One region of the Oenococcus oeni genome, then DNA from elsewhere that is predicted to be linked to it. Evidence: riboswitches for the same ligand, from Rfam matches in the RefSeq annotation. Region 1 holds a riboswitch; the other holds the start of a gene.
What was found. A riboswitch is a leader RNA that binds a small molecule or an ion and turns the genes downstream of it on or off. The one in region 1 is predicted to bind thiamine pyrophosphate.

Region 1 (15,625 bases):
AAAGGCAAACGACTAATAAAATCTGTTAATGAGTGCATCATCAATTATTGTAGCGATTCGTGACAACATTCAAAGCTGTTCCATTAATTATATCCAGAGCTGCCGACACTCCGTTGTCAATTTCAGGTTGGACTAATTCTAATTGCAAAGGGCTAAAATCCCCAAGTACATGTTTGATGACGGCTTGTGGATTATGAGCCGGGCGACCGGTCCCGATGCGAATTCGAAGAAATTCCTGGCTGGCAATTTGTGAAACAATCGATTTTAATCCGTTATGGCCACCAGAAGCACCACTTTTTTTAATTCGAAGTTGTCCATAATCACGATCAATATCATCAACAAAGACAATCAAATCATTTACATCCCCACCAAAATAATTCAAAACAGCTTTTACCGCAATACCGGAATCATTCATCATAGTTGTCGGTTTAACAAGATAAACCTTCTCTTCCTCAACATGTGTAGAAGCGACAAAAGCATGCAGATTTTGCTTGAGAGAAAAATTAGCCTGCAAACGTGCCGCCAACTCATCAACTGCCATAAAACCAACATTATGTCGATTATGAGCATACTTCGCGCCAATATTTCCTAATCCAACTACTATTTTCTTCATATGCTCCCTTTTAATTATTAATCGAGTGAAATATTTGCTCTTTTTAAAATTTCCTGAAAACTGTCAGGATAAAAATTACCATTTTCGTAAATTGTCTTTAATAAATTATTGCCTTCAGCATCAATAGCGACAGTCTTAATCCGACGATTAGAATCGCGAATTACTTTAAAACGTCCCGACTTGGAGTTTTTTGTCGGATCCTGTTTGGGATGCTTTTGGATAAGAAAACCATGGCCATCGCCAAGCTCGCCATAGGATGCTTTGATTGCAAAACGTTCCGTATCGCGGTCAAAACCCTCCTGTAACAAACCGCCGCCTGAACCAACGATTAAGTTGTCAGCCGACCATCCCTGATGAAGAATATGGCGGTATAGTTCGATAATTGTTTGTCGGTTCATACCGTCTCCCTGAATAATTCCAACATTATGGTTAATTACTTTGTAGCCTTTATCGTTAACATCGGTACCGAAAATATCGGCAAGAATATCAAGTACTTGCAGATCTATTTCCTGAGGTTCGCCGGAGTCCGGTCGCAAAACTATTCTTCCGCTGCGTCTAATAATCCGATTCTTAATTTCTTTAGAACCGATCACATTGCGAACGAAATTAATCGAATCGTAAGAATCAATCACGATTGAAATAATATCGTTATCGCCTGCCCGATCCAGCTGGCTGTTTACGTAATCAATTTCGCCACGATCAGGTCCATAGGAAGTCGCCACAGAATGTTCGGTTGCCCAAACCGACAAAGCACGGCCTTTAAGGCCATATACATCAGCGATAACCTTATCGGCAGCTAAATTATCGGAACCGCGAAAATGGAGTAAATGTGCCGCCCCGCCGCGTTGTGCCGATTGTAAACTAGAGGCTCCGCGCAAACCGAAATCATTTACTGCCAAATCAAGGCCAGTCACGCTTCCGGATTTTTCAAATAAAGGCAGCAAAGCTTTTTTGATATACATAGAATTAGTCGAAATCGTTGTTGGATACCAGACCTGCATCAGGACCGACTCTAAAGCATTTAAAGTTGTTGCAAACCAGGGCTCGGTCGATTCAAGCGTTAATAAAGGTGTCGAGATCGGAACTTCAATACCCTCGGGCAATTCCATAATATTAATTGGCAGGTAACCCAAATCGCGAACTCGTTCCCAAACTTCTCGATTGAAAAAATTATGATTACCAAAGGTCAAAAAACTGAATTCCTCGGCTTCGTCAATCATCTCATTGGTAACCTTCCCTAATAAATGATCGGCAATGATCATTTGAAGGCCGAACCAGGAAACAGTATTAAACCGGCTGCCCGTTCGTGCCTCAGCGTAAGAATACAGTTTTGTCAGACCCTTTGGATACTGTAAATGATGCGTCAATTTGTAAGCATCGGTATCGAGGAGCAAATTTTCCTTCATAGCTAGAGTCTATCAATTTATTCAAATAGTTGAAAGTTTATTTCAATAAAAACAGACGCGGTTATTCGAGATCCCCGCGCCTGTTTTATAATTGGCAATTTTTAATAAAACATTAATTTACCAAGGATGTTTCAACCAATCTGTTTCGTCTGATCGTCATACCAATCAACATTAGAGCAAGACTGACAAGGCCAAAAATCAATAATAAGATCAGATCGAAAGCAGGGTTTCCATTTAAAGAAATAGTCTTTCTTAAAGCCTCGACCGTATATGTCATTGGCAGATAAGGATGAATTGCTTCAAAGAAAGCATTGGAGAGCTGAATCGGATATGTCCCAGCCGATCCGGAAAGTTGGAGGACTAACAAGACTAAAGCAACTGCCGAGCCTACATGGCCAAAGAACAAATTCATCATTAAAACAAAGAGCATATAGGCCAAGGCAGAAATAATCGCAACCAAGAAAGTCATTCCTATCTGATTCGGTTTTAAACCATCAAAAATAATTAAACCGCCAATCACAATTAATCCCTGAGCCACTGCAATTGTGACGAAAACAGCGGCTTTTTGGAAAAACCATTCGCGAACCGTACGTGGTTTATATTCGACTTCGTTTAAGTTATAGAAAATACCGGTTGCTAAGGCCCCGACGAATAAACCAACGGCAATCATGTAAGGAGATAAACCGGTTCCCATGTTCGGAACTTTATGCGTATCCGAATCCTTGGCCTTCAAAGGTTTGGACAGATGCTTGACATTAACTTGTTTAGTGGAAATTGTCGCCAGTTTCTTTGTACCGTTACGCAGCTGGTAAGTCAATTTCTGGCTACCGCTTTGAGCGGTCTGCGTACTTGAAGCCAGCGTCTTCAAGCCGCTTGTCAAATTGTTTGAACCACTTGAAAGTTTATCAACGCCAGACTGTAGTGTATTGAAACCAGAATATAATTGGCTGGCTCCATTGGCGAGTTTATTACTTGCAGGAACAGCCTGGGTTTTTATTCCAATGGAAATTGTAGAAAGACTACTCTCAAGGTTCTCAATTGCCGACACTGCTCCGGAAGTGGCTGTCGGTCCCTGTGTACCTAATTTTTTTAGTTCAGGCAATTTATTTTCAAGTTCTTTTAGCAAAGGCAGCATCTGCTGCAAAGTATTTAACTGCGTCGCGACAGTTTGTAAAGAACTACCAGCTGAACTTGTACTGTTGCCGATTGAACTCAATTGGTTGCCGGCACTGGAAAGAGAGGGACCAACCGCTTTGATATTGTTTCCTGCAGAGGTCAGAGAAGAATCAATATCTTCCAAATCTTTTTTAAGCTCAGAAGCCAATTGAGGATTCGTTTCTGCTATCTTGGGAATTAGTTCAGCTATTTTTGCCGCAGAGGTCCCAGCCGTTTGAATATCGCTTCCAGCCGAAGTGGCCGAAGCTCCAGCTGCTTGAATCGAGGCAGCGGCCGATTTTGTTGCTGTACCGGTAGTTGTCAGACTGCTTTTGATATGATTCATACTGTTTTCGATTTTTTGTTCATCGGGAGATTGTGGCAGAGTTGTTGGCAATGATGATAATTGTTTAAGTCCGGCAGTTAATTGATTTAATCCGCTAGTTAATTGATCAATTTGTGATTTGCTGGCAGCTTGTTTGCTGTCAATCGACTCTGCGACAGCTGCCAAACTGCTCGAAAGCTCCGAATTACCCGATGCTAGTTGTGAAGCGCCCGAACTCATGGTTGGCAAATTGTTGGAAGCTTGATTCAATCCGTTTGTAATTGTTTGGCTTCCATTCGTTGCAGTCGTTGTCCCTGAATAAAGTTGACCAAGACCATTCGATAAAGTCTGACCGCCATTGGCTGCCTTATTCATGCCGTTTTTGCTTTTCTTCAAACCGGAAAGAAGCTGCTTGGAATAAGTTTTTTGAATTTGGCTTTCAACCGTTGCTGTAATTTCATGCGAAGCCGATTCCGTCATTTTATCAGCGATAAAGTTTAGACCAGAATTATGTACATATTTAATTGAGATAGCTTGCGGATTTTTGCTTAGAACGGTCGTCGAACTGGCGGAAAAGTTTTTCGGGATTGTGATCAACATATAATATTTTCCGTCTGATAAACGTTTATTCGCCTGTTTTTCATTTGCAGAGCGAAAATCAAGTTCGCTGTTTTTCAACAATTGTTTCTTAATCTTGCTGCCGAGATTGATTTTCTTGCCTTGGTAGCTTGCTCCTTTATCGTTATTAACAACTGCAACCGGCAAGTTACCGGCTTTCCCATAAGCGTTCCACATTGAAGACAAGAAAATAACGGCATACAAAGCCGGCACAAACATAATTCCGATTAACAAAAATGCCAAACCTTTATTTCTAAATACTCGTTTCCACTCTTTCATTCAAAAATTCCTTTCCCTAATAAAAACAAAATTATTCGGAATGAACAATCATTCCTAATGAAACAAAAAAACTAATCTGTGCTGATTGCCCTCCAAGTTGCTTCTTCCAAAGCCTTTGCAAGTGCCTGAGATGCTTGGCGATTATCATTATTAAAACGCTTTGAGATTGGAATTAGCGGTCCATAGACTAGGCTGGCAACAAATTTGGGATCCAATTTGATTAATTCACCCTTATCGGCTCCCTGTTCAACCATTTCAGCAATATAATCCCACATTCGAGAAAAACTTTTTCGACTTCGATCATTTAAATAAGTCGCTTCGTCATTTAAATTAATAAAAAGAAAAGCTTCAACATTATTCATAACATAGTTCCAAGCGTTATTAAATAAGTGATGAAAACGGGTCCTTGTATCCATCTGTCCATGTAAACCGACCTGAAGATGTTCTGTAAAATCATCAAGAACTCTTACAAATAGTTCGTTCACCAAATCTTCTTTGGAAATAAAATAACGATAAATAGTGCCCGCACCAACGTTAGCAACGCGAGCTATTTCCGGAATCGTTGTTCCATCAAAACTACGATGGGAAAAAAGTTGTAAAGCTGCTTTGAGAATTGCATCTTTTTTACTGATATTTTTAATTGTCTCAGGCATAATTTATTTACCTCTCGGAATGATTATTCATTCCGTATAGATTTAAATAATAACACCTGTAATACAGATGTCAAATGTTATTGTTTATCCGTTTTTCATAAGCAACCTCAGCAGTCAGATAAATCGGAAGATTTCTTTTAACAGCTTTCCCGGTTGCTTGGTCGACTACCAAACCTTCACCGCCGTGCAAAACAACCGAAGCCAATGACAAGTGATACTCTCTAACCGCTAAAATCGCATCACTTAAACCAACTTTTGTGATCAAGCCGATTGGCCGAGCAGATATTTCATTTATTCCACCATAAATAACCAATCCATTAGGAGCGTACTTTATATCAAAATAAGGCAAAAGGGTCCCGGGGTAATTTGCTTCGATTGAACTATGTTCGGCCAAATAATCTTTAATTTTAAAATGCGACATCTGTCCATAATTGCTGGAAACCAATTTCGCTTCTTTCAACTGTTGAAAAAGACGATCCAGATTCTGACGCTGCTCATAATCCGCAAAAATAGTAGTGTCCAAAACCCGGTCACGGGAATACAGACCATTGGCGGGAACAGTCTTCAAAGCTTCCTCTTCTTCTTTTGCGCCACCTAAAATTTTGTCGATAAAAGGTGAAATATCCCACTTAACAACTTTGTCGGTAAAGTAATAAATAATATTTAAAATCGAAAAATAAAACAAGATCAAAAAGGCTAATAAAATGAGCCAGCCCCAGAGTTGTTTATTAATTACAAGACGAACGCCGACATAAAGAAGATAGAAATTTGCGATAAAACCGACTATCGAATAAATTCGGCCGCGGGCTTGATTGCGTACACTGAAAAAACCAAGCCACTGATTAATGATCGTTAGTAAACTTAATCCTCCCATTATTGGCCTCCTGTCGTATTGGTACCGGTAGTATTCGTATTGTTTGTATTTGTATTCGTATTAGTATTAGTGTTCGTATTAGTGTCAGCGGCACTGGAAGAAGTGCTCGAACTCGAAACAGAAGAAGTGCTTGTCGAACTTGCCGCCGACGAAGATGTCGAAGAGTCGGGATCGTTCGAACTTGTTGGCGAAGATTGAGAAGGACCTGATTGATCGGAATTCGAATCGGAACTGGATTGATCAGAATTAGAGCTTGAATCGGAACTGGAGGATTTTTTCGACTTTGAATCCGAAGACATCGAAACAGAACTTGAAGAAGAACTATAACTTGAACTATATTTAGCATCCGGCGCGCCTTCCGAGGTATGCGTCGTTGCATTTGTCACAACATTGACCGCTCCCAAAGCAATTACAATTGAAACAATCGCGGGCGGTGTTAAAAAAGGTGGAACTCGTTTAGCCATTAATTAAAGTATAAGTCCCAAGCAATTAAACATAAATTAAGTTAAATAAATTCTAATCAATCAGCCACTCGAAAGTATTCCTAACTTTTGTCGTATCGGGCTTCACTGCCAACTTAAAAGAAAAATCCCTCCCCGAAAGGCGAGATAATCTGGAGAATATTTTAACAGGAACCGGAAAAATTAATCGAGTTTGAGTTGTCTGGGAAAGTCCTTTGGAATCGCAGTCGTAATAGTATGGCTTTGCCGTGACTCTGAAAAAAGTTCTGGAATTTCGATCGTTGCCGAATGCAGCAGCAATCTGCTATAAGCCAATCCATTATAAAGATGGTCCCCAACAATCGGATGGCCAATCGCAGCAAAATGAACACGAATTTGATGAGTTCGACCGGTCTCCAAGCTAACCCGCACAAGTGTGTTTTGATAAACAGTATGAATTTTAGTCCAATGAGTAACTGCTTTTTGACCTGCTTGGTCGACAATTCTCTTATAAGGATTAATCGGATCAACCGCGATTGCTTGATCAATGCTTCCTTTTTTATTTTCCAGATTCCCGGAGACCCAAGCCAAATAAGTTCGTTTAATTCTTTTTTTAGCAAGCAGTTGATCCAAAATGCCCACTGCCAGTGGATTCTTAGCTATAATCACAACTCCAGAAGTATCTCGATCAATTCGATGCACCATAAAAGCATGCGCCGGGCAGGATCGAGATAGGTGCCCTTTTAACTGAGCTTCAACATAATTTAAAAGTGTATCCGTTTCATTCGGCGAATGCGGATGCATTTTCATACCGGCCGGTTTGTCGACAAGCAAATAGTCTTCTTTTTCGGATAATATTCGTAACCGCCGATCGTTGTTCGGGAGATAGTTCTGCCCTTTGGAAAAATCAGATGTTTCCAGAGAAAAAGATAATTTGTCTCCCGGTGAAACAAGTTCTGAAGTCGGAATATTTCGTCCATTAAGAAGCAGACGTTTTTTTTGCCGTAAAAGACCACGAATCGACCGTGGAAATAGCAAACCGGTTAGTAATTCCTTGACACTTTTACTGACAAAATTGTTCGGGATTATAAAACTATATTGGTAGAATGGCATTATGTTAAAATTTTAGCGCTTGAATAATTTTTACGTTGGGATGGAAATGAATAATAATAAGCATTGGAAAATAATTGATGTTATCTTGGCCGCGTTGATCGGCGTAATTTTTGGAGTTCTATATTTTGGATTTGGATTGTCGTGGAACGCTTTTGTCAGCTTGTTTACTCCGTTGGCGAGCTTTTTATCTGGACATTCTTTGGCAAGTTCTCTTTCGGCTTCTCTGATCGCGGCTCAAGTCACAACTGCTGCGACAACCGGTTTGTTCATGATGGCCGGACCGATTGCAGCTTTAATTTTAAAAAAACCGGGTTCCGCCTTTCTATCTAATTTAATCGCTTCGGTTGTTGAAATGGTTATCGGTTCCGCTTGGGGAGTTTTGGATATAATCTGGGGAATTGTACAGGGGGCTGGAATCGAAGCTGGGTTTGCATTAACTTTGTATAAAAAGCCAAGATTAGGTCTTTGGCTATCAATTGTAACCGGCAGCATTGTAAGTTTCGTTTATCATTATTTCGAAAAATCTTATTATAAATTCGATTTTGCTTATGTGATGATTCTTTTCTTGATTTGGTTTCTGTCGATTCTTATTTTTGCGGGATTAATGGATTTGATCATTTTCAAGGTTTTGAAAAAAGCCAAGTTGGTTAAATGATCATATGCTAAAATCAATGAAGAGCTGAATACTTCTATCTGGGGTGCCTTTACTTTTAAGGCTGAGATTTACCCATCGAACCTGTAGGTTAATACCTGCGTAGGGAGATAGCGAAAAGAGTCGTTATCTTTCGGCTCTTTTTATTATTTCTGTATTCGGAATTAGGAGGAATTCGTTATATGGCAGCGAGAACGACAACAAATGTTTGGAAGATTAAAGATGTCATCATGGTCGGACTAATCGGCGTAATTTTTGGAGCCTTGTTTTTCGCTTTCGGACTTCCTTGGAATGCTTTTGTTTCAATGAGCGGACCAATCATCAGTTTTCTGGCTTCCCATTCGATTACGGCAGCGGTTGGCGCTTCACAAATTTCCCAGCAGGTAGCTACCGCCGCAACAATTGGTTTATGGGTCATGGCCGGACCGATTGCAGCTTTAATTATTAAGAAACCGGGTTCAGCGCTGCTCGGAGAATTATTGGCAGCGATTATCGAAATGGCTATCGGTTCCGCTTGGGGAGTCTCAGATCTAATTTGGGGAATTATGCAGGGAGCCGGTACAGAAATTGGTTTTGCTCTAACTGGTTATAAAAAGCCAATGCTCGGACTTTGGTTTTCAACAATTACCTCAACGATTATTTCCTTTGGCTATAATTACTTCAACGCTTCTTACAATAAATTCCCTGTTAATTTCACTTTAGCTCTCCTTGTAATTTGGTTTGTATCAATTTTTATTTTTTCAGGAATTATCATCTTTATTATTTACAAAATCCTCCAAAAGGCAAAGCTAGCAAAATAATTGGCAGTCATAGAATTTCACAATCAAGACATAAACGTTGAAAAAAAAATAATTCTCAAAAAAGTCAATCTATCAATCGATGCCGGGGAATTTATTTTGCTTTCTGGCGTTTCCGGTTCGGGGAAAACGACTTTTATAAATAAAATCGTTGATGAATACCAACAGACAGCTGCTCGTGTTTTTCAAAACCCCGATCAACAATTCACAATGGAAACGCCTTTGCTGGAATTAGTCTTCTTGTTGGAAAACCTTCGCTTTCCCAGTCAAAAAATTGGACAAAAAATCGACGAAATTTTAAGGGAATTTCATTTATTAGATAAAAAGAACCAGTTCGTTTACACACTTTCAGGTGGCGAACAACAGCGTTTGGCTTTGGCCGAGGCTGCTAATTTGAAATCCGATTTAGTGATTTTAGACGAACCATTTGCAAGTGTCGATCGAAAAAATATCGCATTTCTGTTGGACAAAGTCAAAGACCTGAAAAAAGCTGGCAAAACAATTATTGTTGCCGATCACAATCCCTTGATTTATCAAGGACTAGCTAATCGAATTTTTTTGTTCGAAAATCAAAAAGTAAAAATTTTAGAAAAAAATAATTTTGATGATTTTTACCAAGGTTTTCGATATAGAAATAATTTTCATCTAAAACAAGCTCACGGGAATCCAAGAATAAAAATTCAAAATTTGTCAGTAGGTTTCTCCAATCGACTTTTGTTGGATAACTTAAAAACAGAAATTTTGAATCAAGAAAATGTTTTAATTTCCGGAGAAAATGGTTCAGGTAAATCAACCCTGCTTAAATCGATTGCCGGATTGCAAAAATATGAAGGAAAAATTAAAACATACGGTCGTCTTTCCTTGGCTTTTCAAAATTCCAGCGATAGTTTTTTAAAAACCACTGTTGATGAAGAAATTCAATTAAGCAAAAAAAAAGCCTTTAACCATTATTTAGACGATCAACAACAGATTGAGAGATGGTTAAAAAAACTTTCATTAGACAAACTGCTGGAATCATCTGTTTATACTCTTTCAGGCGGCGAACAAAAAAAATTACAAATTCTGCTATTAGTGATTCAGGCTCCAGAAATCGTTTTGCTTGACGAACCTTTTTCCGGTCTTGATAAAAAATCTGTCTTGAACTTAATTAGTCTTTTACAAGAATCGAGATCAACCAAAATATTTATTAGTCACCAACTATTTGGATTGGATAAAATCATCAGTTCCGCTTATTTAATCAAGAACAAAAAACTTATTAAAATGGAAAATATCTCATGAAACCAGCTTTAAAATTTATTTTAGTTTTCTTTATCGGTCTTGAATTAGCCTTCATTCGTTCACTTTGGCTGAATATTTTTACAATCATTGGAGCGATGATTTATTTATTATTCAAACGCGTTTCAATCAAAAAATTTATTTGGATTGGTTTGATTGGTTTCGTTCCATTTGTAGGCAGCTGGTTTATGTACTTTAATTTGAGCATCGATCATTCAGCTCCTTTTGCCTGGATTATGGCTTTGCGCGTTTATGCCTATATGTTTCTCGGTGGAGTCGTCGTTTACAGTCAGACAACAACTCAATTGATGCGCAGTTTTGAACAAGACCTTCATATGAATCCTACTTTTGTCTATGGCATCTTGGGTGCATTGAATTTTTTGCCAAAAATGAATCGACAAATAAAAATTATTAGGGCTTCCGGAAAAATGCGTGGCGTTCGCTTAACGATCTTTTCTCCACAATTATATGTAAAAGCAATTTATAATTCTTTTGTCTGGTCAAACAATTTGAGTCAGGCAATGTATGCACACGGTTTTTTAGAAGATGCAAAAAGGACCCATTATCAACAGAAGCCATTAACTTGTAAAGAGATTCTTGAATTTTTATTCATGATAATTTTAAGTATTATTGCCTCACTGATAAAATAAGAATGTGTTGAAGAATCTAGAGACGAGTTTTGTTTTAACGAATAAAGCAATTTTATTTTTATTTTCAATAAGCCTAATTTTTTTGCTTCTTTTTGTCTATTATCTAATCAAAGATTATCGTAATTTAAAAACTGCTTTCACTCTCAATCTTGCTGGCGAAAGCTTTTTATTGGGTCTTTTAATAATTTCAGCAAGATTGGGCGGAAATTTTTTTGTCTTTTTTAGATTCATCATATTTCTCTTTGTTGCTTTAATTGTTGCTTTGGCCTTTTATTCAGGAATTACTCTGGTTATTTGGAGTTTTCAAATGTCGGCCGATACTAAGTATCGTTCCCGTTATCGTTTCTCAACCAGACTGGTAACAATAATTTTTCCGCTGCTTTGTTTAATGATTCTGTTCAAACTTTTCAAAATATCTTTGCCACCGGTTATCGGATATCTTTTTGCTTTTATACCCGCATTTGTCATTTACCTTGGTTTTGTCTTTACCAACTTCATAACGCAAACAATTATCGTTAATCTAAAGGGAAAACAACTCCTTAAAAATAGACAAAGCTTCGACTACTCAATTACGCTCGGAGCTGGTTTAATCCAGGGAAAACGGGTTTCAAAAAATTTAGAGAGTCGTTTACAAAGGACCCTTGATTTCGCCAAAAGACATCACAATCCAAAATTGATAATGTCAGGCGGCCAGGGATATGACGAAAAAATAAGCGAAGCCAAAGCCATGCGGACTTGGATTATAAAACACAATTACTCTCCATCGAAAGTTATTTTGGAAGATCGTTCCACTAATACAAAAGAAAATTTTCAAAAATCAGCAGAAAAAATCTTAGAAGACCAGAAAACTAACAATCTCGGCAAACAAATCCGTATGGTCTTCGTAACAAATTCATATCATTTAACAAGAGCTAATTACATTGCTTTTTCCAATAATCTAAAAATTTTCGGCATTCCGGCAAAAACCACCCGGAACTATCTAGCCTTGGGCTGGTTCAGAGAATTCGCCGCAATGCTGTTAATCAAAAAACATCAGCATTTGTTCGTGCTAGTATTGTTGTTGGTTATCAGCCTTGGTTTGGCTTTGTTTTCCTGGATTAACTAATGCTTAAAGAACATAAAATTAATGAAAAAATAACTTGGTATGAGGCAGAGGAACCCAACCAAGCCGAACAAGATCGATTAGTCGAACTCGGAATTACCCGAGAACTGCTTTTTTATGCCCTTGATCCTAATGAGTCAGCCCGAACCGAGATCGATCAACCGACCGGAAATGTTTTGATTGTCTTTGATATCATTACGCCTAATTCAAGCTTGGCTGCCACCGAACCAGTTAGCATGTTAATTGACAAAAAAGGAAATTTCTACACAATTTCCCGTGCGACAACAGCTCGAATTTCCGAAAAACTTTTTGCTGTCGGTCGAGAAAATCATTTGGAACCAACGGATTTAACCGCAATCGATATTTTCATTAATGCTGTTTCGGCACTGGTTTCGGAATACATTAGTACTATCAGCACGGCTAACCGACAAAGAAATATTATTCAATCCAATTTACGCCATAAAATCCAATCCGGTGCAATTTCTTCTTTAATGGAATTGGAAACACAAATGATCTATATACTTGATTCGCTGAGAACCGACCGGACGGCAATTTCTCGTTTGCAGGCTTATCTCGGAAATCGGGTCAATGATAATCAAAAAGAATACTTTGCGGATCTACTCGTTGAAAACACACAAGCGATCGATATGGCTAATCAAGCTGCCGAAGTAATTACGGCAATCTCCGGTGCTTACTCCAATTTGAATAATCAGAGATTGGACAAATCTTTGCGGGCTTTGACAATGCTTCAGGCTTTAATGGCTGTTCCGACAGTTGTTACAGGTTTTTACGGCATGAATATGCATCTACCGCTTGCCGGCCTTCAATACTCCTGGATTATCACTTTTGGCATTACCTTAATTTTGATTGTGATTGAAATTTTTGTTTTAATAAAAATTCATTTTTTTGATCGTTGATGAAGACTCTTTGTATTTTTGAAAACGACAAGGAAATTTGTTAGTACCAAAAGAGAGGTCGACAGGAAAACTCCTCGATAACCAGCAAATTCTGTCACACTAGAACCAATCTGTGGACCAACAACATTTCCAACTGCCTGGAAACTTTGATTCCAGCTGAAAACTTCTCCCATCATTTTGTGAGGAGAATTTTTGGCAAGAATTGTTTGGACACTTGGAATCAATGCCGCATCCGATACGCCGATCAACAGACGTAAAGCACCTAGCTCCCAAATATTCTGAACAAAGGCCATCGGAATAAAAACAAGCATTGAAAAAATCAATCCACTTAATAAAATCCAATGAGTGCCCCAACGATCCCCTAAGCGGCCAAAGAAAGGGGCCGCAAATAAAGTCGCAATTCCATTAATTGCTTCGATTACTCCTGCGGCTAAAGCAACATGGCCAGCACCGTTCATTAACTGGCGCACATAAAGACTCAGAATCGGTTCAATCGAATTATTCGATGCCTGAATAATCATTGTTGTCAAAAACATTCCCAAAATAATTCTTCGATTTGGTAGAACTTTAAAGAAATTGGCCGATGGCTGATCTTTTCTTTGAATTACCGGAGTGAAATGTTCATGCACAAAAAAGACGACCAAAAGAAAAGAAATAAATAGGCATATGCCGGTCATAAAAAAGGTATAACGGTAACCAACAAAATCGGCAATTGTCCCACCAACCAAAGGGCCAATCAAAGTTCCTGAAACGTTTCCGGTAGCCAGCGTCCCAAGTGATTGGCCACTTTGGTTTCGAGGAACTTGGATAGCAATTAAAGCATTGGCAGTACTAACAAAACCGTTAAATACCCCTAAAAGCAAACGCAAACCAATCAATTCATATACATTGCCGACAAGGGCCGTTGCTGCCATTACAAGTGCCATTCCCAAAGAAGCACGAATTAGCATCGGCTTACGTCCATATCTGTCGGATAGATGTCCCCAAAAGGGTGAAATAACTGCTTTTGTTAAAAAAGGAGCCGAAAAGGCCAAGCCGCTCCAAAAGGCATTCTCCGAATTGGAGAAACTTCCCAACTGATCGATAAATAATGCTATAAATGGTGCAACACAGCTAGAACCAATCCCGGCCATAAAAGTACCAAACCAAAGCACAAGCAAATTTCGTTTCCACTCCGGACGCTTGGACTGACGCAAAGAAGTAGTGAACAAGGGCATCTCATATCACCTTCTCCTGAAAAATATTTTTAAAACAGAAGTAAAAAACTAACGAAGAACATGATAATAATGTTTTGCTTAATTAACAAGTCTTATCTTAAGTAAGTCTATTACAAAACAGCTGAAAAATATTAACTTTAAATATTCAACAAAACAAAAAACGATATTAAAAATCGTTTTCCAATTAATATTTTTTAAATAAAGCACTATTGTCGAACATCAAAATTTTTTTCACCATGTAAAACCAGGAGAGGATCTTTACTCATTCGATCAATTTCGATCCATTTCAACGAATTCATATATTGCAAAAGAGAATCGATTTTCTTGTCACTACCCTGAATTTCCATTTCCACAGTACCATTGGCAAGATTTTTAACCCAACCGGTCAACTGCAATTTAACAGCCATTTGTTCAGCTTCAAAACGAAAACCAACATGCTGGACAATTCCGGAAAAAACAATTCGGTAACGAACAAGATCATTGTTTTTAAATTTAGGTAACTCGTCTTTACTTTCTTGGTTAAAGACATGTTTGTTTTTAAATTTCTTGATAAAATTCATGGACAAACTCCAAAAACAGTCATCTTATAAACCTTGATATAATTAATATTATCATTATAGATATACAAAAAAATCTTTTCGAGGAACTATAGCCATTATGGCTATTGATAAAGGAAAAATTAGCTTGCATGTTATGATTAAGCTGTTTTTAAAGACTGGTTAAAGGTAGATTTATGATGCTGCTAAGAAATCAATCCCTACATAATATTTTTCTAAAAATATTCCTTTTTTCATTTATATTAATTCTTTGCCTGTATCTAAGAATTTAAAAAGTATTTAAATATCTATTCTCTTAGATACATCTTATCAGGGATAAATTGGGAGAGATGCAATGAAATACAAGCGCGATCAGATGATGTACGCAGCTATTTTGGGCTGGTTCAGCTTTTGCTGGTTCGGGTGGGCCCAGGCAGATCCACGCGCCGATTGGCGTATCTGGATAGCTTTAGCGGACGGAATTGCCCTATTGGTCAGTTTCGCCGGTGGAATATTAAGTTTTCGCAACTGGCACAAAGCTTCAGCCCTAGACAAGAACAGTTCTTGGAAATGGTATTTGATTTTCCTAATCAGCGAGTTTGTTCTAGCCCTAATCGGTGCAGTCTTTTTGATTTCAAAAAATCAGATAAATTATATTTCTCTTTGGATAAGTTTTGTTGTCGCAATCCATTTCTTCGGCCTTAAATTTGTCTTCAGAGATTATTCTTTGTTTGTATTGGGCGGAATTATGCTATTTATGACAATTATTGCTCATCCTCTAGCTAATTATTTTAATGTCGATCAAAGTGCAATTATCGGAATTGCTAACGGATTTTGCTTATTGGTATTCGCATTAATTGGGCTGCGTTTAGGATTACGAAAAAATAAATAATTTATAAAAAACATTCTAATTTTATTCAGGTGGTTTTTATTGCTTGATTATACGAACATATGTTCGTATAATCAATTTGATGATTACTAACGAGGAATTAGTTGCTTTAAA
Region 2 (15,625 bases), 530 kb from region 1:
AGATGCGATTCGCTATCAGGGTATCCAAAGTAATTCGCTTCTTTCTGATTCAACTGTTCACCAATTAATTCCTTTAGTAAATAAATTTGCCGTGAAAAGAAAAATTAAGTTGAGCGACTATTCATTCCAGTCACTGGTTATTCATTTGGCTATTGTTATTCAGCGAGTGAAAAAAGGGAACGTTATTTCATCGAACACATATTTATTACAAGATATAGGCCAACAACAACTGAATAATGCTGAATTTCTAACAAAAATGATTGAACAAAAATTTGATATTCATTTTCCAAGTAGCGAAATTGCCTATATTCAAATTCATCTTATCGCCGCGATAGCTGGGCAAGTAAATTTGAATTTAAAACAGGACTATGAGGAAATTTCTTTACCATTACAAAAACTATTATCGGATTTTGGTTCAGACCAAGAATTGTTGTCGGGGCTGACAATTCATCTACAATCGACGATCGAACGTTTGAAATTAAATGCAACGATCGCAAATCCCTACACTAAAAGCATTAAGCAAAATTATACGCAAGCTTTCGACAAAGCACTGCAAATCGGTAACTATTATGCAAAATTATATGACATTCAAATGAACGATGATGAGATTTCTTATTTTGCATTGTACTTGGAAGCTTATTTGGAACGCAGGAGAATGCATTTGCAAAAAATCAACATTGGCATTGTTTGCAGTACCGGATTGGGTTCGGCTCAGTTATTGGCAGCTAAAGTTCGCAAAGAGTTTCCACAATTTAATATCATCGGAATTTGGTCATTACAGGATTTGAAGCACCAGCATCTGGAAAATATTGATTTGATTATCAGCAAGATTCAAATCCAGATTAATGGCGTGCACACGGTAGTTGTATCGCCTTTATTAAGAAATAACGAGATTGACTTTATCAAGCATGCAATCCACAAAAGATATCGTGGCCAACAGAATCCACATGAAGCGTTTCTGAGTTTAATAGACCCTAAATTAACAATAGCAAAATCGTCTTTGACAGAATGGCCTCAGCTTTTGGACATGATGGGTCAAAAATTAATTGCGTATAATTATGCGATCTCCGGTGTCGTGCAAAGTGCTATTCAACGTGAAGAGCAATCTTATACGAGCTTTGGCGGTTATGCTGTTCCTCATGCTTCACCGGAGTTAATTAAAAGACCGGCTATTATGGTTTGTACTTTGGATAACCCGATTGATTGGGGAGACAATGCTGTATCAATAGTTTTCTTTTTGGCAATGACAAAAAATATTAACCAGAAAAAGATTGATCTAATTTTTGATGATTTTTACGGTATTGTGCATAATCAGCAAACACTGAACTCGCTGGTTAAATGTACTTCTAATGATGAATTATTTAACAAAATAGAAGAGGCAATCAATAAATGGTAGTAAATGAAATTGTTCAACCAAATTTAATCAAATTTAATTTAGAAGTCGACAACAAGGATGAAGTTATAGATCAACTTGCCGATTTGTATGTTAGAAATGGCATTGTTACAAACAAAAAAAATACATCTTAGCTGTTGATGGTCGCGAGCAGGAAGGCGTTACTGGTGTGGGAGCGGGTATTGCAATTCCTCATGGTAAATCAAAATCTGTTACTCGATCAGCAGTTGCTATTGCAGAATTGTCTAATCCGGTTGTATGGCAGTCTTTGGATAATAATCCAGTAAAATATGTTTTTTTACTGGCAATTCCAGAGGGTGGAGATGTTGAACATTTGAAATTACTATCAGAGCTGGCAGGAATTTTGATGGATGATGATGTGCGCTTGAAATTAAAGCAATCTAAGTCGGCTAAGGATATTCAAGCAATTTTCAAAGATCGAGGTAATGAAATATGACAAGAAAATTAATTGCAGTTACAGCTTGTGCGACTGGCGTTGCCCACACATATATGGCGGAAAAAGCCTTAATACAAGCTGCAAAGAAAATGAACATTTTAATAAAAGTAGAAACTCAAGGGGCTACTGGCATTGGACATTATTTAACTCCAAGAGATGTGCAAATTGGTGAAGTGGTGATTTTGGCTACCGATACAAAAATACGTGATTCGGATCGTTTTGATGGCAAAAAAATTTTTCAAGTGGGTGTTAGCGATCCAATTAAGAATGCAGAAAAAGTGATCAACAATGCTTTGGCATTGACTGATACAAATTAAGGAGACACTCGTTATGGATTGGAAAAAAATTGGCCGAGAGCTTGAACGGCATCTGATGACCGGGATTTCTTATATGATTCCAATTGTGATTGCTGGAGCGGTACTTATGGCTATAAGTCGTGTAGGCGCATCATTTTATGGTATTTCAAATATTTGGGATGTTAAATGGGCAAAAAGTGCCAATGTTATCATTCGTTTTTTTGAATACTGATGACGGCTGGGGCGGAACAGCTTTGGGGCTAATGTTTCCTGTTATCTCGGCGTATATAGCTTATTCCATAGCCGATAAAGGCGGGATTGCACCAGGGATTATTGGTGGAATGTTAGTTTCGAATATGAATGCTGGCTTTCTAGGAGCATTGGCTTCTGGTTTAATAGCTGGATACACAGTTAAATTTATGATTGCACATATACATCTTCCGAATGTGGCTAAGTCCGTATTGCCTGTTTTTATCGTGCCGGTTCTTGGATCCTTGATTACTTTGATATTAATACAGTATGTGATTGGCGTGCCTTTTGCTGATCTAAACACTGGATTGGCTTCCTGGTTAAAGGGATTAACCGGAACTAATAAGATATTATTGGCCGCCATCGTCGGCGGCATGGTAGGTTTTGATTTGGGAGGTCCCGTTAATAAAGCTGCTGTAACAACTGCAATGGCTTTATTGACGAGTGGTGTATATGATCCAAATACCGCTGCCCAAGTTGCCATCATTATCCCACCACTTGGTTTGGGGTTGGCAACTGTTATTAATAAAAGAAAATTTAATAAAGAACTTCAGGAAGCTGGTAATGCTGCATTGGTCATGGGGCTAATAGGTGTCAGCGAAGGTGCAATTCCATTTGCTGTTGAGTCTCCGCTGCGAGTAATACCAGCAAACGTGATTGGTTCGGCGATTGGCAGCTCTGTAGCAGTTGGTTTAGGAGCCGTTAACCGTGCCCCAATTTCTGGATTTTATGGTTGGTTGGCTGTCGAAAAATGGTGGGTATATGTTTTGGGCATTCTTGTCGGTACATTAACTGTCACTGGATTGACACTATTATTTAGAAAACAGCAACCGGTTATTCAAGAGACGGAAACACCAAGCGACCAACAAACGACAGATGATTCATATTTTACAGAAAATCAATGGGAGAACTGATTTAAATGCCATTAAAAAAAGTAAATGTTTATCTGGTTAATCACACCCACTGGGATAGAGAATGGTATTTTTCTCATCGGGATTCTTTGATTTTAAGCGATTTATTATTCACAAATATGATTAAGGAATTGGAAAAACATCCGGAAGCATCATTTACGCTAGATGGCCAGATATCGATTCTGGACGATTATGTTGCCGTTCACCCGGAAACAAAGGCACGGATTAAACATTTAGTTAGTAAGAATCAACTTCAGATTGGGCCGTGGTATACCCAACCTGACGCGTTGCATGTACAGGGAGATTCGTTATTACGCAATGGCATGATTGGCATATTGTTGAGTAGAAAGTATGGCAAGACAATGTCTGTAGGCTATTTGCCAGATACGTTTGGATTTAATAGTCAACTACCATTTATTCTTGATGAACTTGGATTAAAAAGTTTCGTGTTTTGGCGAGGCATTGACATAAAGAAAACCGGTAGCTGTTATTTTATCTGTCATAGTTTAGGCAATAGTCGAAAGGTTATCGCTGTTAATATGCCGCAGGGATATAGTATTGGAATGCTGCTGGATGCTTCAAATCAATATGTAAATCAGCGATTAGATCCTGCAGTTACCTTTATTGAGGATCAATCAAACCGTTTTGAACCAAATATCTTAATTCCTACGGGCAATGATCAGATGAGTATTATCACTAACTTCAGTGATCAAGTGGCGAAAATAAATGAAATTGGGAAATATCATTATCAGATTAGTAATTACGAAGATTTTATAGAGAAAATTTCTCATGAAACGTCATTGTCTGATTATATGAGAGAATTTTTAGATCCAGTCTTAGCCCGGGTTCATCGAACTTGTGGCTCAAGCCGAATGGATATTAAATTGGCAGCTACGGCATTGGAAGATAAATTAGTTCATCAGGTGGAACCTCTAATGGTTATTGGCAGAAAATTTGCCATCAACTTAGGAGATTGTATTTTGACTGATGCTTGGAAGAAACTGTTGGATAGTCAAGCACATGATAGTCTCGCAGGTAGCGTTGTTGATTCGGTTGCTGAAGATATTTTGCATCGATTGAAGGAAGGCAATGAATTAGCTGATGGTATTTTAAACACGATAAAACGTTTGATCAGTTTAAGACTGAAGCTAAGCTCGAATCAGGTTGTTGTTTTCAATCCTCTACCAAGAAATACCGTTGATTATTGTTCAGTCAGAATTGTTAGTCCTACAGAGAGTGTCGCATTCGATGGTGTTGATGACAGTGCCCTTGTTGCTAATAAACGAATTCATGGTCGTGATCATCTTTTGCAACAAACCAGAAGTGGCGATCAGCAGACTAACGAGCCCGGATACTTTATCAGCGATTATTTAGTTAAGATGGCACTACCTGCCATGGGTTATAAGATTTTGAATTTTCGTGCTGATTCAGAACTGAAATTGGAAACGACCCCAATCAAACAATTGCAAACTGAACATTTCACCGTGGTTTTCGATTCAGGACATGTTGATTTGAAATTAAATGATGGTACGGTTATTCATGATTTTATTTGTCTTAAAGATAGTGGCAATGCAGGTGATACCTATGATTATTCTCCGCCTGAACAGGACCGGGCCGTCACAATGCTATTCCGATCTGCAAGTGTTTTCAAACGTGGACATTATGAAGAAATGAAGTTAGCAGGACAGTTTAAATTGCCACGTACCCTGAGTGATCGTCGAAATGGTGAATCTAATACCGAATACCGTTTTACAATGACTATCAGCTATATTGCTGATTTGCTGCAGATTCACGTTAGCGTGGACAATCAAATCTTCGATCATAAACTTGTTCTGGCTATTAACACGGGTAGTGTTAATGATAAGAACATTGCTTCAGTACCTTTTGGATATTTAACGCGCAGCCAGCAATCTGTAAAGGACTGGCAGAAACATTTTGTTGAAAAAACTGTATCTATTTGGCCACTCGACAATAACGTTACAGTAGAAAATAAAAAATATAGCATCACTATTTTTTCCAAAATGATCAAAGAATACCAGCAACATGGCAAATATTTGCTATTTACTTTATTAGCAAGTACAGATCAACTTGGTAAGGCTGATTTAATTAATCGACCGGGTAGAGCATCTGGCGACACGACCAAAGTGGGTCATCCCTATATACCTACTCCTGGAGCCGAATTGCTTGGCAAACACAATTATGATGTACAAATCTATTTTGCTAAAACTTTTAATAAATTAGTCGTTGCAAAGATTCAGGAGAAGATCAATTTTCAGGCGATGAGTTATCAAATTCAAAACAAAAATCTGTTCCTCAATCGCCTCGATAATAAATTACAGGATGATTTAGTCCCGATTGCCGGACTTCCAACTCAATTTAATTTAATGGATCTTCCGAATGGCTTGTGTGTTAGTGCCTGTTACCCGTCTTATTTTGGAAACAATGCAACGATATTACGGTTATTTAATCCTGGCAAATTAGCAGTCGCTTTTAAATTACCGTCAGGTGCTCAAGCTGTCAACGCTTTGGAAGATTCGCGAGAGTATCACGGTATTATTGCTGCATATGATTTGTTATCAATTAAAATTCAATTTTGATATTTAAGCTACGTTTGAAATGACAGATAGGTCTCAAGTGGCCTATCTTTTTTTGATAAAGCGAGGTCTCATTAAACATGTCATATTTAGTTGTCGGATTTTTTCCTGGACTTATCTGGGGAATCTGCCTATTACTTTTCACTATGTTAGAGGAAGTGCTTTTGAAAAAATAATTACGGAAACGATTCTCTTGGAAGAAGTTGTTTCATTCGGAAGCAATTTCTTGATATCGGACAAGAAGCAGGCGAAAATTCTTGCCAAGATACCTCAGAATTAATGCTTATTGGTTAAAAAAATCGTAGTGAAATCCGTGAGTAGCCATTTTAAGACAATCTTGTTATTATTTCAATCTATCAATCTTTGACTTTTACAAAAATAAGTTGATTGCGACTAAATAAGAGATATTTATTCTAATATTAAAAATAGATGTCATCAAGTACAAATAAATTTGTTAAAAATTAATGACGAAATACTTATGGGAATGACTAAGGGGATTTTTTTGAGTAAAGCATTTTTAAAAATATAATTTCGTTTTTACGAATAATTGGACACTGATATAGACTTATCTAACAAATATTGTTGAATTTTTCTCTAATTTACGAACTATTTCAAAAAATTATTGAATATTATTCATTAATTTCTTGATTTTAGTAGATAAAAGCTTCTATAATTACTCTAAATTTACTTTCGTTGATGTGGGATCAATTGAAAGGGACAAGGAGTGATTTTTTTATGGTAAAAAAGAGAAAGGTTTCCTTAGGCAAAAGGATTGGTATTACAGTTTTAGCTGTCGTTATTTTGGCTGGTGGATTTGCCGCTTATGACACATTAAGTAGCAAATCTTCGAGTAGCAACGTTTTAAATGAGCCATTGGCAACTGATCTAACAACGCAGGATTTGTCTCAGGTTATTGATGAATATTCGTCTCAAATTGCAGGAAATGTCCAAGAAGGGCTTTTGTCAAGGACTGCAAGTGGAACAGCTAAAGCCGGCTTGGCAAAATCTTGGTCTCATTCAAAGGATGGACTTACCTGGACCTTTCATTTAAGAAAGGGTCTTAAATGGTCAAATGGGGATTCTTTAACAGCTTCCGATTTCGTTTATGCCTGGCAAAGAACTGTTAATCCAAAAACAGGAAGCCAGAATGTCTATCTCTATTCTGGTATTAAAAATGCTGATGCAATTAATTCCGGCAAGAATAAGGACTTAAGTTCTTTAGGAATTAAAGCACCTAGTTCTCACACACTTGTGATTACATTGGAACACCCAATGCCCCAATTTGAGAATTTAATGGCTACGCCTGCGTTTTTTGCTCAAGATAAAAAATTTGAAAGTAAATTGGGCAAAAAAGTTGGTACTAGTGCTGCTGATCAGGTTTATGACGGTCCTTACAAACTTGTTGGGTGGAATGGTTCCAATAAAAGCTTTAAATTAATACCAAATTCGAATTATTGGAATAAAAAAGCCGTTAAAAATGACGGTGTTAATTTTCAAGTTGTTACTGATCCAATCGCTGGTTTAGGTTTGTATAATAAAAAGAAACTTGACCAGACGACATTAAGTACGAATGCACAAATAAAGAAATATAAAAATTCGAAAAATTTAAAAATATATAACGAATCGGGAACTAGTTATCTTGAATACAATCAAACAGGAAAAGTTGCCGGATTGACCAATCAAAAAATTCGAGAGGCTTTAAATTTGGCTACTGATCGCAGCACGATTTCTCAAGAGGTTTCTGAAGGATTAGATTCACCTGCCAGTGGTATAACACCTGCTGGTCTTTCGAAAACTTCAAGTGGTGAGGATTTTGCAAAAGCTGCCTCCAAATCAACAGGTTACAGCTACAATATTTCGAAAGCTAAAAAACTGTTTGCTCAAGGATTGAGGGAAATTGGATTAAAGAAATTGACTTTGACAATAGAGGCTAGTTCTGATTCTTCGGCTTCAAAGCCGACCCTTGATACGCTCCAACAAACTTGGCAAGAACTTCCCGGATTGACTGTTAAAGAAAAATTCGTTCCTTTTAAGCAGCGCATGCAGGACCAGGAGAATCACAGTTTCGAAGTTGTCTTGGGTGGTTGGAGCGCAGATTATGCTGAACCATTGACATTCCTCAACATGTTCATCAGTGGCGGTGGAAATAACGATGGTTCATATACCAATAAAACTTATGATAAATTGATCGCATCTGCTTCCAACAAAAATGCCCTTAGCGATAAAGCAAGAACGGACAATGAAATTACAGCTGAAAAACTGTTATATAAGGATTCAGCTATAGATCCAATTTACTGGATGAATGCCGCGACCTTAACTAATCCTAAAGTTAAAGGAGTCCAATATTTCTCTTCTGGCGTCTGGTATTACTATATGCATGCATATCGTGTTAAATAAAATTATTTAATTAAAATAATTGGATAAAATAAGGAGGTTTTTTTGAAAGATAAAGATCAAATTGATTTAATTAAGGACTTTTCTAATGCAAATGGTGCGCCTGGTTTTGAACAGGAAGTTGCTAATTTGTTTATTAATAAAACATCGTCGAAAAGTGACACGGATATTGATGGTATTTTTAACTCCTATGCAAGCTTGAAGAGCAATACGGGTCATCGGCCAGTTGTTCAGCTTGATGCTCATGCGGATGCAGTCGGTTTTATTGTTCAAGCTGTTCGACCAAATGGTCTGTTAAAATTTGTAGCTTTGGGTGGTTGGATTCCAACCAATATTCCGGCCATGAAAGTACGTGTCCGTAATAAGCATGGCGAGTATGTGACCGGTGTCGTTGCAACGAAACCTCCACATTTTATGACTGATTTCGAGAAAAAAGCTTTGCCGGTTATTTCAGATATGTCTATTGATATTGGTTCTCTTAGTAGGGAGGAGACCATCAATGAATTTGAGATCGATACCGGATGTCCAATTGTGCCAGACGTAGAATGCGAGTATAATCCGAAAAACAAAATGTTTTTTGGAAAAGATTTTGATAATCGTTTGGGAGCTGCTGCACTAGTGAATATGATAGATAATTTGGACAGTCTTCCATTGTCCGTGGACGTGGTTGCAGCTTTATCAACGCAAGAAGAAGTTGGTTTGAGAGGTGTACATGCTACTACGAGAAAAATTAACACTGATCTGGGAATTGTTTTTGAGGGTTGCCCCTGTGATGATACTTTTTATCCTGACTGGTTGGCACAAACTGGTTTAAAACGTGGACCTATGCTTCGGGATATGGATACTTCTTTTATCGCCAATCCGATCTTTGAGAACTTCGCTGATGCTATTGCTAATGAATATCAGATCCCGCATACTCGTTCTGTCAGAACTGGTGGTGGTGTCAATGGGGCAGTAGTGGAATATTACGAAGGCGCGCCGACGATTGTTGTTGGAATTCCAGTTCGTTATGAACACACGGCTTACAATTGGGCTAATCTGGAAGATTTTCAAAATGCTGTAAAATTGGTTACAAAAATAATTGAAAAGATGGATATGGTAACTATTAAGAGCTTTAGGGGGCAAACACATTGAAAATATATATATCTACCGATATCGAAGGGCTGGCAGGTATTGTCGACTGGGATATGGAAAGTGGTGACACAGAAATATTCCGTAACTTGTATAACGAACAATTAGAATGGGTGTTGGAAGGTATACAAAAATCTTCGGTTAATGAAAAGATCACGGATATCCTTTTGGTTGACTCACATGCTAAAGGAAACAATTTGTCTTATGATAGACTGTCAGATTTTGATGATCGCATTAGCTTGCTGAGTGGATGGCCGCGAGAAGATTATATGATGAGTTGCCTCGATAATAGTTTCGATCAGGTTGTCTTTGTTGGTTATCATGCTGGTATCGGTAAGCAGGGCGGCAATATGGATCACGGATATAGTGCGAGATCCGCCTATAAAATATGGATCAACAATAAATATCAAAATGAGACAACGATTAATGTGGCTTATGCTTCTGAGGTAGGTGTTCCGGTGACTTTAGTGATTGGTGATTCTGCACTTAAGGAGCAATTAATTGATGAGCATATGTTTGATTCCCCTAAATATGTCACAACAAAAAAATCGTTAGCTAGGTATGCCGCTTTGAGTTTTCCGAGAAAAAAAGTTCGTACAGCTACGATTGACGCTGTTAAAGAAGTTTTACAAAATCCTGCGCCTTACTCGACACTTCCGATACCTAAATTGCCGGCTAGGCTTAAAGTACAGGTGTACAATACCGCCCAAGCCGATGCGATATCCCAATTACAGGATATCAATCGAATAGATGGTAGAACTATCGAAACGACAGCTAATTCTATACATGATCTAATGAACGAGATTTTAGCAATTGTAGCAATAGGTGGTACTCAAGGACGCTTTAATGGTGCTTAATGGATTAGTAAAATTAAATGATCAAATGCTGTATAAATTATCATTTTTATGTGAAATAGCATTTTATTGTTATTGATGAATCTTTATTAATTAATTTTATTTCTGTTGAGTATGGGACCAAGGATAGCAGCTAATAGAACTAAAGTAATAACAGACGTCACGATCCTGGTTAAAAAAGCTATTACCGTTGGAGCTAAGTCAGGTTCAAGCGAGATGGTCGATGTTGAAGAGATTTAATTAGTTTATGCACCTATTAATACGACTCGTGTCAAATTACGTGTTGCCGGAGATCTGGCCTAATTTTCTTGGAGTATAGAATTGTGGTCCTCGCAGTTATAAAAACTTAAAACATTAAAAGATCTCTGACGTATTTACTGTTTGTTTGTAGTAATTAGCTATGCTACACTTTTAGTGTTATTTGATTACAAATAACCAAACATCAAAATCTGGGGTGCCCAAGGGCTGAGACTATACCCACATAACCTGATCTAGTTCGTACTAGCGTAGGGAGATTACTTGAGAGATTTGTCGATTTATTATTTATATTGCATCCGTTGTTCGGATTTATGAATATATTGCGTTCGGCAGTAATAGATTTTTTTCAAGCCAGTTTCCTCACGGGGACTGGCTTTTTTAATGGCGTGCCCCCTTGGAGATGTTTAAAAATATATTTTTGGAGGGTGTTTTATGCACACGAAATGGTCTTTGCTTGATTTTATTTTTTTGGCTTTGATTAGTATTTTCTTTGGTTTTATTTTTTGGATATGGGCATTTGCCTATAACGCTATTGCGGCCGTTCTCACTCCACTCGGTTTGAGTCCTTTTGCCAACGACGCAACGCTTGGTCCTTGGTTGATGGCCGGGCCGATGGCAGGATATATCCTGCGCCGTCCAGGCGCTTCGATCATCGGAGAAACGCTTGCCGGAATTGTTGAAATGGTTTTTGGTTCCCAGTGGGGCATCATGGATATTGTTGCCGGAGCTATTCAGGGACTTGGGACAGAAATTGGTTTTGCTGCTTTTAGGTATCGTCGTTGGGATAAGACAAGTCTTTCCTTATCGGTTCTGACTTCTACAATTGTTACTTTCATTTGGGATTTGTTCAGAAATGGTTATTCACATTACACACTCTTGCTTTTGATTGCTTTGTTTATCACTCGATTGATATCAGTGACTGTATTTTCCGGCGTGATTGTTTACTTTACAGAGAAACTGATTTCAAAATCAGCGATCCTTTCAAATAATAAATCGGAGGTAGTTAAATGATTTCCAGTATTGCAGTTCAAGTATTACCCATGACCACGGATACGGACGAAGTAATTCGAATTGTTGATTATGTGATTGCTTATATCGACAAAAGTGGTGTTAATTACCAAGTAGGTCCATTCGAATCATCCTTGGAAGGGGACTATGATCAGTTGATGAATATTTTAAAAGAACTGCCAAAAGTTGCCGCCCAAATCTCGGATATTCCGGTGATGGTTTATAGCAAAATCAATATGGCAACCAAATCAGATGTTCTGACGATCGCAAAGAAAACGGATAAATATCGGGATAAATGACTACGAGTTTGTGTCATGTCAGCCTTTCTTACGGCGACAAAAAAATTATCAATGATCTCAATATCGAGTTTCAAGATGCTAGTTTTAATTTATTGATTGGTCCTTCAGGTATTGGAAAATCAACTTTTTTACGAATTTTAGCCGGGTTTTATCCGCAAATAAAAGGAAAAGTCATTGTTGCTGATAACGCGATTGATAGTTTGCCGGCCAATCTACGGGCTCGATATGTTGGTTTTCTGTTTCAAGATCCAAATACTCAATTTGTCATGACGACGGCTTTTGAGGAACTTGTTTTTACCTTGGAAAATTTGCAGACTCCCCGAAACGAAATTCGAGAAAGGGTTCAAAAAGCAATCGATTTCGTTGGGATTAATCAATTTTCCAATTCAAAAATAAATTATCTCTCGGGTGGCGAAAAGCAAAAGGTCGCTCTGGCTGTGATTGTGGCAATGGAAAGTAAGTTACTCCTTCTTGATGAACCCTTTGCAAATATCGATCAAGCATCGAGAGAATATTTACTGAAAAAACTTAAGCAGCTTCAATCAAGCGGTACGACAATTATAGTCGTTGACCATGATTTATCCGCTTATGAAAAACTGGCCGACCAGGTTTGGTTGATGGCAGACAGAAAAATTAAACCGATCAGCGAGGAAGAGTTTAAAAAACGTTTACCGACTCATCAAAGTTTTGATTTTGCGATTCCTAAAAAAGGCAGACTCGTTTGTGATGATGTAACGATCAAGGTTGGAGATAGGAAACTTTTTTCCGTTAACCACCTGTCCTTGGCGGAATCTGGAATCACTCTGTTAACCGGAGATAACGGCACTGGCAAATCGACTTTATTTAGTGCCTTGACTCGTTTAAAGGATTATGAAGGCAAAATTGCTTACATCGGTAAAGATATTTCTAAATTAAAGATTCCCCGATACATGAAGGAAGTGGCGCTCGTTTTTCAAAATTCAGAAAAACAATATCTGCGTATGACAGTTAGTGAGGAACTGGCCTTGAGTCTGGAACAGACTCGTCATCCAGTAGACTGGCCAGCAGAAGTGGTTGATGAATATTTGCAGCGCCTCAACCTGTTCGGGCTCGGTGATCAGATTATTTATCAACTTTCCGGTGGGCAAAAGAAAAAATTGCAGTTAATTGTGATGCTGATTATGGAAACACCGATCTTATTACTCGATGAACCTTTGGCTGGCCTGGATTTTCAGTCTGTTGAGCAGGTATCCAAGATTTTACGCGAAATCGCCGATCGCAAACGTCAACGTTTTGTAATTATCAGCCATCAACTTGATCGTTTATTGCCTAAAGTCGATTTTTATCTACGTTTGGAAAATCAGACTTTAAAGTATCAGGAGCATTTATTATGAATCCCAGTATAAAATTTATCTTAATTTTGCTTGTCAGTTTGGAAATTACTTTTGTTTTGGATTATCGCGTTAATTTATTAGTTGCCGGATGTGCATTTATCTATCTTTTGCTATCAAAGCTATCTTGGCGTCGTTATTTATTGCTGATTTTTCTTCCTGTGATTCCGATGCTTGGCGCCTGGACTTCTTTTAATACTTTCAGTAGCCCAGGGATTGCCTGGGTTATGGTTACCCGAATCCTTTCCTATATTTATCTTGGCGCCGCTTTTTCTTTTACAACTGATATGGATTTGTGGCTGGATTCTTTGGAACAAAATTTTCATTTGCCGACTGTTTTTATTTATGGTCTGCGCGGAGCTCTTTCTTTTGTGCCCCGAGTCAAGCAGGAAATAAAAACGATTCGAGTTGCGGCCTTGATGCGTGTCGTCAAGATAGCTCCTTACTCGCCGCAATTATTTCTTAAATCCATTCTGATTTCATTGCGATGGTCCGAACGTTTGTCAACGGCGATGATCTCCCATGGCTTTACCGAAAATGCACCACGGACTCATTTTAAAGAGATATCAATTAAAAAGAGCGATATCTTTATTGCCGGTATCTTGATTCTTTTGATGCAGTTCTCTCTTTTATTTTTTTGAGTTTTCTTGAATTTATCATATTTAATTTCTTGAATATTAATAAACATAATGTCACGATCTAACCAACTATATAGAAACCCCATTTTTGATAGCTGAATAATGTCACAAAAATTTGTCATCTTTCCTGACATTTTTAAATTAATTGTAATGTGAAGTTTTAATCTGGTCTTAATAATAGTTGGAGGGGTTTGTAATGAAAAATAGGGATGTTTCGGTTTCGAGTGCTCAGGGATGCATTTGTCGAAGACTTTAAATATTGTTGAAACGGTTTCACTGGCTGCTTCTGATATTTCTCCTACTTCGGGTGTTTTTTTAAATATGCCGGTTGCGATTGTAATGGTCGGAACCGGTTCTTTTTTAGTTTCTTTAATGGCCGGAATTATTGCAGTTTGTGTTGCTCTTACTATGGCTGAAGTCGGTTCGGCTTTTCCTAAATCTGGTGGAATTTACTCGGTAATCCACAGAGTTATGGGTAAGAAAATTGGTTTCCTCGCACTTGTCGCTTATTTAGTCGAGGGAGTTTTTATCCCTGCTGTGACATCGATGGGTTCTGCTACTTATTTAGCTGCAGTAATTCCAGCGTTGAAAGTTAATCTGCTTGCGCCGGCATTGATGTTGATTGCAATGCTTATTTCAATTGCAAATATTTCTTCGACTGGAAAATTTACGACTTTTTTGCTTGCTTTGGAATTATTAGTTGTTCTCACAATTACAATTGCTTGTTTGCTAAATCTAAAGCAGCCGGTTTCGGTACTTTTTTCAACACAAGTTATTCATGGAAATTCTTTTTCAAATGTGTCTTGGCCAACCATTTTTTCGACTATCGCCGTAATGCTTTTTTCATTTAATGGTTTGATTCTGCTTTAAATTTTTCTGAAGAAATGTCTGGGAATCAAAAAAGCATCGGCCGTTCAGTATTTGGTGCGGCCTCGATCGGAATTATAGCCCAATTGATTCCTTTAGCAGTTATATTGCTGGCAGCACCGTCTTTAAAAGGTTTTTTGAAATCATCGAATCCAATTCTTTATGTGTCTAATGATGTTCTTGGGCCGACAATGCATGATTTCTTAAGTTTGGGAATATCTTTAGCAATGTTTGCCTGCACGATTTCAGTTTTGTTGCAGTTTTCCCGTGTCCTTTATACCAGTGGAAGGGATAATATGTGGCCTAAAACAATTAATCATTTTCTTCAAAGCATTCATCCGAAATTCAAAACTCCTTGGAAGGCAACCCTTTTTCTTGGCGTAGTTGATATTTTCTTAAATTTCGTTTCCAATCTTGGCGATCTGATTTCCTTTACATCTGTCTTGGTTGTTTTGCTTTATGCGTTGATTGGAATTTGCGATATTATTGCTCGCAGTAAAAAAGTTTCTTTCCCATATAAAAATACCTTTGGTATCATGGCACCAATTATTACGATCGTTGCGTCTGTATATGTCCTTTCTAGACAAACTTTTATTAATTTGTTAATTTCTTTGGTTATATTGGCGGTTTCTTTTATTTATGTTTCCCTATTTAAAAAAGCCGATACAATAGATTTGAATTTGTAGTTGCTTTGTATTACTTGTAGATTTTTAGATTGGATGGGTCTATGGCGAGAGAAATTTTAAACAAAAAAGAATTTTATCAGCTTGTTAATGATTTTGATCTGACGGAAAAAGAGAAAACTGTTTATTGGAAAGAGCTCTCGAATGGTTTTTTCTCTTCTTTTGAAGAGCTTTCTAAACATTACCAATCGCCGGTAAAAAAGCCGGTCTATAGGAGAACTTT

Region 2: linked by a shared signal. The riboswitch ahead of J3U91_RS07745 (ECF transporter S component) and the one ahead of J3U91_RS00735 (ECF transporter S component) in region 1 are both predicted to bind thiamine pyrophosphate.

Annotation. Positions count from the first base shown of each region.
Region 1 covers NZ_CP084701.1:133,081-148,705, reverse strand. The annotation lists gene mfd (transcription-repair coupling factor) at 1-41, opposite strand, end outside; gene pth (aminoacyl-tRNA hydrolase) at 41-613, opposite strand; gene J3U91_RS00770 (nicotinate phosphoribosyltransferase) at 631-2,019, opposite strand; gene J3U91_RS00765 (YhgE/Pip domain-containing protein) at 2,132-4,396, opposite strand; gene J3U91_RS00760 (TetR/AcrR family transcriptional regulator) at 4,468-5,049, opposite strand; gene J3U91_RS00755 (DUF6681 family protein) at 5,120-5,923, opposite strand; gene J3U91_RS00750 (hypothetical protein) at 5,923-6,387, opposite strand; gene J3U91_RS00745 (RluA family pseudouridine synthase) at 6,568-7,476, opposite strand; gene J3U91_RS00740 (ECF transporter S component) at 7,523-8,131, shown strand; TPP riboswitch at 8,161-8,254, shown strand; gene J3U91_RS00735 (ECF transporter S component) at 8,311-8,928, shown strand; gene J3U91_RS00730 (ATP-binding cassette domain-containing protein) at 8,929-10,203, shown strand; gene J3U91_RS00725 (energy-coupling factor transporter transmembrane component T family protein) at 10,200-10,850, shown strand; gene J3U91_RS00720 (YdcF family protein) at 10,858-11,955, shown strand; gene J3U91_RS00715 (magnesium transporter CorA family protein) at 11,955-12,869, shown strand; gene J3U91_RS00710 (multidrug efflux MFS transporter) at 12,851-14,086, opposite strand; gene J3U91_RS00705 (acylphosphatase) at 14,293-14,646, opposite strand; gene J3U91_RS00700 (hypothetical protein) at 14,978-15,514, shown strand; gene J3U91_RS00695 (hypothetical protein) at 15,594-15,625, shown strand, end outside.
Region 2 covers NZ_CP084701.1:1,475,435-1,491,059, reverse strand. The annotation lists gene J3U91_RS07795 (BglG family transcription antiterminator) at 1-1,396, shown strand, start outside; gene J3U91_RS09880 (PTS sugar transporter subunit IIA) at 1,390-1,527, shown strand; gene J3U91_RS09875 (PTS sugar transporter subunit IIA) at 1,563-1,850, shown strand; gene J3U91_RS07785 (PTS fructose transporter subunit IIB) at 1,847-2,167, shown strand; gene J3U91_RS07780 (hypothetical protein) at 2,181-2,378, shown strand; gene J3U91_RS07775 (PTS fructose transporter subunit IIC) at 2,368-3,309, shown strand; gene J3U91_RS07770 (glycoside hydrolase family 38 N-terminal domain-containing protein) at 3,315-5,903, shown strand; gene J3U91_RS07765 (hypothetical protein) at 5,923-6,180, shown strand; gene J3U91_RS07760 (peptide ABC transporter substrate-binding protein) at 6,636-8,297, shown strand; gene J3U91_RS07755 (M42 family metallopeptidase) at 8,340-9,428, shown strand; gene J3U91_RS07750 (M55 family metallopeptidase) at 9,425-10,282, shown strand; TPP riboswitch at 10,720-10,809, shown strand; gene J3U91_RS07745 (ECF transporter S component) at 10,970-11,548, shown strand; gene J3U91_RS07740 (thiamine-binding protein) at 11,545-11,844, shown strand; gene J3U91_RS07735 (ATP-binding cassette domain-containing protein) at 11,841-13,217, shown strand; gene J3U91_RS07730 (energy-coupling factor transporter transmembrane component T family protein) at 13,214-13,855, shown strand; gene J3U91_RS07725 (APC family permease) at 14,093-14,722, shown strand; gene J3U91_RS07720 (APC family permease) at 14,737-15,405, shown strand; gene J3U91_RS07715 (amidase family protein) at 15,447-15,625, shown strand, end outside.